One region of the Blautia massiliensis (ex Liu et al. 2021) genome, then DNA from elsewhere that is predicted to be linked to it. Evidence: predicted binding sites of a transcription regulator. Region 1 holds the regulator's gene; each other region holds the start of a gene.
The links. Region 1 encodes Rex, which represses fermentation and respiration genes when NADH is low (regulators of the CRP and FNR family bind a similar motif). Its sites were predicted from a motif close to ATTGTTAANTANTTAACAAT; they were not measured.
Positions count from the first base shown of each region.

Region 2: a site for Rex is predicted at 1,244-1,263, ahead of ACTNDQ_RS09365 (L-lactate dehydrogenase). Genes of this name have one in related genera too.
Region 3: a site for Rex is predicted at 923-942, ahead of ACTNDQ_RS12440 (oxidoreductase). Genes of this name have one in related genera too.

Region 1 covers NZ_JBQHWA010000013.1:4,691-6,965, forward strand. The annotation lists gene abc-f (ribosomal protection-like ABC-F family protein) at 1-772, opposite strand, end outside; gene ACTNDQ_RS06885 (redox-sensing transcriptional repressor Rex) at 987-1,634, shown strand; gene ACTNDQ_RS06890 (NAD(P)H-hydrate dehydratase) at 1,696-2,275, shown strand, end outside.
Region 2 covers NZ_JBQHWA010000019.1:64,814-67,088, forward strand. The annotation lists gene ACTNDQ_RS09360 (Tex family protein) at 1-201, opposite strand, end outside; gene ACTNDQ_RS09365 (L-lactate dehydrogenase) at 274-1,221, opposite strand; partial or broken gene ACTNDQ_RS09370 (FMN-binding protein) at 1,534-2,275, opposite strand, start outside.
Region 3 covers NZ_JBQHWA010000032.1:20,751-23,025, forward strand. The annotation lists gene ACTNDQ_RS12440 (oxidoreductase) at 1-879, opposite strand, end outside; gene ACTNDQ_RS12445 (NUDIX hydrolase) at 1,266-1,769, shown strand; gene ACTNDQ_RS12450 (BMC domain-containing protein) at 2,080-2,275, shown strand, end outside.

The DNA of each region.
Region 1 (2,275 bases):
ACTGGGCATCGCGTAGCTGGGCTTTTTTAAGGGCATAGGCAGAGTAGTTTCCACTGTAGACACGGGTCTGTCCGGCCTCAATCTCCACTACCTTTGTGACAACTTTATCAAGAAAATAACGGTCATGGGAGACAATAAATACAGCTCCCGGATAATTCAGAAGATAGGTTTCCAGCCATGAGATACTTTCCATATCCAGGTGGTTGGTAGGCTCATCCAGAAGCAGGATATCCGGTTTGGAGAGAAGCATCTTGCCAAGGGCAACACGGGTTTTCTGTCCTCCGGAAAGAGTCTCGATCTGTTTATCAAAATCCTCTTCTGTAAAACCAAGACCCTTTAAAACACCGGTCAGTTCACTTTTGTAGGCATAACCGTTTTCCAGTTCAAACTGATGGGTAAGACGGGTGTAAGTCTCCATCAGACGGTTCAGGTCCTCGCCCTGTACATGGTTCATTTCCTGCTCCAGATTACGGATGCGGCGTTCCATATCAATGATGTGCTGCTTGGTGGTAAGAAGTTCTTCATAAATCGTATGGTGCCCGTGAATGTCCTGATACTGGGCCAGATAGCCGATATTTTTGTCACGTGCAAGAACAACATTGCCGGAATCAGCGGAAATTTCCTGCATGATGATCCGAAGAAGGGTTGTTTTTCCTGCACCGTTGCATCCGATAAGGGCCGCTTTTTCCCGGTCTTCAATATGGAAGGATGCGTCATTTAAAATTACTTTTTCGCCAAAGGCTTTGCATATATTTTGACATGATAAAATCATAAAAACTGTCCTCCTGTATAAAGAATTGTCTCTGTCTGGTCATAAAACAGGGAAAATCCTCCACCTATTATAACGGAAACCGCCAGGATTTCAAAGAAAAAATCAATTATTAGAAAAATTATAAGGAAATTTGTACAGAATAGACAACTTTAATTGACAGGAAAATGTCAATTCGTTATAATTAACCTAGTGTAAGGTAAGGAGGAAAACTATCGTGGAGACAAAACAAATCTCGAAAGCGGTGATTAAGCGTCTGCCACGCTATTACCGCTACTTAGGAGAGCTGATGGAAGACAATGTAGAACGTATTTCTTCCAATGAGTTAAGTAAGAAGATGCATACCACAGCTTCTCAGATCCGTCAGGATCTTAATAATTTCGGCGGTTTTGGGCAGCAGGGGTATGGCTATAATGTACATTATCTTTATACAGAGATCGGTAAGATCCTGGGACTGGATACCGTTCATCCGATGATCATTCTGGGTGCCGGTAATCTGGGACAGGCACTTGCCAATTATGTGGATTTTGAGAAGCGTGGCTTCAGGCTGGTTGGTATCTTTGACGTAAATCCTGTGCTTGAGGGCATCGCAGTCCGTGGACTTGAGATCCAGATGCTCAGTGAGCTTCCGTTTTTCCTGAGAGAGAATAACGTGGAGATCGCGATTCTGACACTTCCCAAGAATAAAGCCAAGGAAATGGCAGATATCCTGGTGGAGAACGGGATCAAGGCAATCTGGAATTTTGCACATCTCGATCTTGAGACACCGGATGATGTGATCGTAGAGAACGTTCATCTTTCCGAGAGTCTGATGACACTGTCTTATAATCTCAGCAAATACAGGCAGGAACATGTGGATAATTAAGAATTGTTAAGCTGCCGGAAACGGCAGCTTTCTCTATGACAGAGGGGAGGCAGAAGACAGAATGAAGAAGCTTGTTACCTGCAAAGAAATGAAGGATCTGGACTCCACAACGATCCGTGAGATCGGAGTTCCCTCCGAGGTTCTGATGGAGCGGGCAGCACTGAAGGTGGTAGAGGAAACAGAAAAGTATCTCCAGAAGGACGAAAGGATCCTGGTAGTCTGCGGAAGCGGAAATAATGGCGGTGACGGTATCGCTGTTGCCAGATTGTTCCATCTGAAGGGGATCCGGGTAGAGTTTTATATGGTCGGAAACAAAGATAAAATGACCAGAGAGACAGCTCTTCAGTATAAGATCGCTTCCGGTTATCGTGTCCCGGAGGTGAATAACCCGCAGTGGAGTGAATATACTACTATAGTAGATGCCGTGTTTGGGGTAGGCCTGACGCGTCCGATCGAGGGGCATTATGCTGATATCATCCATGAGATGAACAGTGCGAGGGCCAAAAAGATCGCAGTTGACATCCCGTCAGGAGTGAACGGAGATACTGGCCTGGAAATGGGAATTGCCTTCAGCGCCGATCTGACTGTCACATTTGCCTACCGGAAAAGAGGTCTTTGCTTTTATCCGGGAAGACTGTATG
Region 2 (2,275 bases), on a different contig from region 1:
CTTTTTATCCTCAAGATTTCTTAAATAAGTAAGTCTCTCATTAAGATTACGAAGCTGTTCGTCGTTCAGTGTACCGGTTGCTTCCTTACGGTATCTGGAAATAAAAGGAATGGTGCAGCCTTCATCGATCAGCTTAACCGCTGCCTCGACCTGCCATTTCTCAACGTTCAATTCTCTGGTAATTACCTGAATAATATCCATTTTTATCTTTCTCCCGTTGTTTCAAATTTGCCTGAGGCTGCTTTTTCCTCTTTACACAGCTTCTGACATTTATCAAAGATCAATCTGTGCGATCACGTCCTTCAGAGCATTGGCGCTTGCATGAAGCTTCTCTGTCTCCTCCTCGGTCAGCGGAACACGAACGATACGTTTTACACCTTCCGGTCCGATAGAAGCCATGGTACTAAGACATACGTCTTCAACACCGTATTCTCCGTGAAGCATTGTTGATACACTGACTATTGTATCAGATGCTGCAAGAAGAAGCGAGCAAAGTCTGCAAACAGATACGGCTACCGCATAAAATGTAGCACCCTTCTTGGCGATCACAGTTGATCCTGAAGTATGAACATACTCCAGAACCTCTTCTCTGTCAAGTGGCTGCAGATCTTTCTGATCCTCATGAACGATCTTGTCAAACTCATCAAGGGTCGCACCTGCAACAAAGGCTCTGGACCACGGTACAAAGGAAGTATCTCCATGCTCTCCGAATACATAGGCGTGGATGTTTTTCTCAGATACACCGTAGTGCTGAGAAAGTCTGCAGCGGAGACGGGCCGTATCCAGGGCGGTTCCGGAACCAAGGATCTGATTTTCCGGCAGTCCGGAAAGCTTTGCAAATGCATAAGTCATAATATCACATGGATTACTTACGATAATATAAAGCGCTTTGGGAGCCACCTTTACGATCTCCGGAGTAATACTCTTCATAATGTTGACGTTGGTCTGTGTCAGCTCGATGCGAGTCTGTCCCGGTTTTCTGGCAATACCGGAAGTGATGATCACAATGTCAGAATCTGCAGCATCCGGGTAATCTCCTGCCACGATGGAGATCGGCTCACGGAAACTGGTTCCCTGCTCAATATCCATAACCTCACCTTCAGCCTTATCTTTGTTAATATCGATCAGAACGATCTCTGATGCAATACTCCTCTGTGATAAGGTATAAGCGATAGTTGCTCCTACACTTCCTGCTCCGATGATCGTAATTTTACTGCTCATATTTGTTCTCCTTTCAGCGTTGTTTGTCATTTTAATAACAACTTTAATTACACACATTCAAACATAACATAAAACATTGCCCTGTGCAATAAAAATTTTATTGTATTTCTCAGGTTAATCCCCGCTAATTTGCGTTTCAAATTATTTAAACCGCTTGTATTTTCTGATATTTTTTCTATTATTCTGTATACATTCCTGTTATTTTTTTATCGATTTATAGAGGCAATTTCAGAAACCTAGCAAAAAACCTCTGAACTTCAAAAAAATCAAGAAGTCCAGAGGTTTCTTTCACCTCTTATTATTGGCTTAGATTCAGATGTTTATAGCTGCTCCAACGTTCACCCGGTTAATTCTTCGCCTGGGCAAGGGCCTTTTGTGCAGCGTCCAGGATCCCTTCGGAGGAATAGGTGGCTCCGCTGACAGTATCGATCCCATCCGCCGACTGGTTTGCCATGATCTGAGAATAGATCGTGCTCCATGCAGGATCAAAAATTCCGGTGTATCCTGATTTGTCTGCTCAATGGATGCGATCTGGCCTCCTGAGATCGTAATTGTCAGATATGTTTTTCCTCCATATCCAAAAGCCGAGCCTGTATACGTTCCATCTCTGTACATTCCCACCGGTTCCGGTGCTTCCGTTGGCTCCGGTGTTGCATCCGGCTCATCTGTCCCTGGTGTTGGAGTTACATTGGGTTTTTCAGGAACCGGCGTCACATCCGGGTCGTCCGGCTCCGGCGTCGGGGTTGCTGCCGGCGTCTCTGTTGGCTTCGGTGTGACTGTTGGTTTCGGCGTTGCCATAGGTTTCGGTGTGGCTTTTGGCTTTGGTATCGGTTTCTTTGTAGGAGTTGGTGTGGGTTTCTTTCCATACTCCGGATTAACCGCTTCTTTGAAGGCTTTTTTTACAGCATCCAGAATCCCGTTGGAGGAATAGGTTGCTCCGCTGACTGCATCTACATTCGGTGTATTTCCGGCGATCATCCTGCTGATCACACCCTGAGCTGATGCAAAATACGACGCGGTTTCTCCAGATGCCTCCAGAATATCTATGGCTGCA
Region 3 (2,275 bases), on a different contig from region 1:
GATACATGGCTTGTTGAATTTTTCTCTTAAGGCCTTTGCCATGTAGGAACGCCATCCGTCCGGGAGATAATTTGCATCGATCTGGTACTGGATGGAACCGTTAAGTCCGCAGGAAACATCGAAGATATCAACCTCTTCCTGAAGATGATCCAGGTATTCCAGAGTATCCTCCAGTGTATTTCCGCCTTCCATCAGCTCATCCGCACTGAGACGGAGCATGATCGGGAAGAAAGGTCCTACCTGTTTTCTTACCTCATCGATGACCATACGGCAGAAACGGGTACGGTTCTCAACAGATCCGCCGAATTCATCGGTACGCTTGTTTGTAATCGGGGAGAGGAACTGACTGATCAGATAGGAGTGTCCTGCATGGATCTCTACTGCGTCAAAGCCAGCTGTCTGTGCACGTTTTGCAGCCTCACCGTATTTTTTTACGATGTGAAGGATCTCATCTCTGGAAAGAGGACGCGGGATCTCGCCGCCTTCTTTGGATGGAACGTCGGATGCGGAAACCGGCTGCATGTTGATCCTGGAAGAAACAGCGGAAGCTCCGGCATGGTTGATCTGGATCGCGATCTTTGTTCCGTATCTATGAATATTTTCACAGAATTTGAAAAGACGTGGCAGATAGTTGTCATGGTCGATGCGCAGCTGTGTGGTTCCGTTGGAGCCCTGCGGGGAATCGATACTTGCGTTCTCTACGATGATGAGACCTGTGCCACCCTTTGCACGCTGCTCATAATAATTGATATGAAGAAAACTCATTTCGCCGTTCTGTTCACCGTAGTTGGTGCCCATCGGCATCATAACAATACGGTTCTTGATAGTCATATTTTTAACGGTTAATGGGGAAAAAATATGCGGATAATCATTCTTCATCTGAAAAAAACCTCCCTGGTTATTTTAAATAGAATCGTTTGTTTGTGTTAATTATATAACAGAATAATCTATAAAAATAATTCATAATACGAGCAATATAATAAAAATAATCTATAGATTTTTGGATATCATCTTTCAGGCTGAAGGTACTTGCATGCTTATAATGTAAAAAAAACAGATGTAGAAGGACAACTGGTTACTGAGAACGGAGTGAACGGTAACGCTAACTGGAAAATGGTATCGGATCCAGGGGTTTACATATATGATTTTAACGTGTTATCATAACAAATAAAAAAGATACAGAAAACGGAGAAACGGGCAAGCTGAAACGGATCAAATGTAAGACTGTATTTCCGCGTTCTGTAAAAAGACAGGAGATAGATAAAATGGAATTCTGGGATATTTACGATGCAGATAAGAAACCGACAGGAAGGACTATGAAGCGCAATGACTGGTGTTTAAAAGATGGAGAGTATCATCTGACAGTTTTGGGCGTGGTAGCAAGACCGGACAAGACCTTTCTTATTACCAAACGTGTGATGACAAAGGCCTGGGCTCCGGGCTGGTGGGAGGTTTCCGGCGGTGCAGCCCAGGCAGGAGAGGCTTCCCGTGATGCAGTACTCCGTGAGGTGAAAGAGGAGACCGGACTGGACGCCAGTGAGGCAGAGGGTGGATACCTTTTTACATATAAAAGAGAGAACCCGGGGGAAGGAGATAATTACTTTGTGGATGTGTACCGTTTTGTCATGGATGTGGAGGATAAGGATCTGAAGCTTCAGACAGAAGAGACAGACGGATATATGTTTGCAACCCTGGAGCAGATCCGGGCGTTTGCCGCAGAGGGAAAATTCCTACATTATGACAGTATTAAGAAGGTGTTTGAGTTCTGAGCAGATTTCTGACTGGTTTTCCGCGAGGATTCGAAAATAAATGTTGTTTTTTGTGGATTTCTATTTTTAAAAACGTTGTTTTTTGACTTGTTTTCGAAGAATTGTCTTGACATTAAAATTGGTAAATAGTAAAATTAAATCAGATGAACTGCCAGACTGTTTTTTGACCATGAGCAGGTAGCAGAGCGGATTTCAAAGATCTGCCTGACTTTAGGAAGCTGTAAGCCGGATAAATGAAATCCGGCTTATAAAATTATCCAATATTATCAGATCGAGAATAATATAAAATTTTGAAAGCGAGGAATCATCAATGGCGGATGAACATAGAGATCAGATCAGAATCGTACAGGAAACCGTAGCCGGTAAGGAGATCACATTTGCCCATATCATGGGTGGTCCGGCACCTATCATATATCAGAAGCTTGGACTGAATCCGCAGGTGGACTATGGATCATCTGCAATTGGTATCATGAACATGACACCTTCCGAGTCTGCTGTGATCGCAT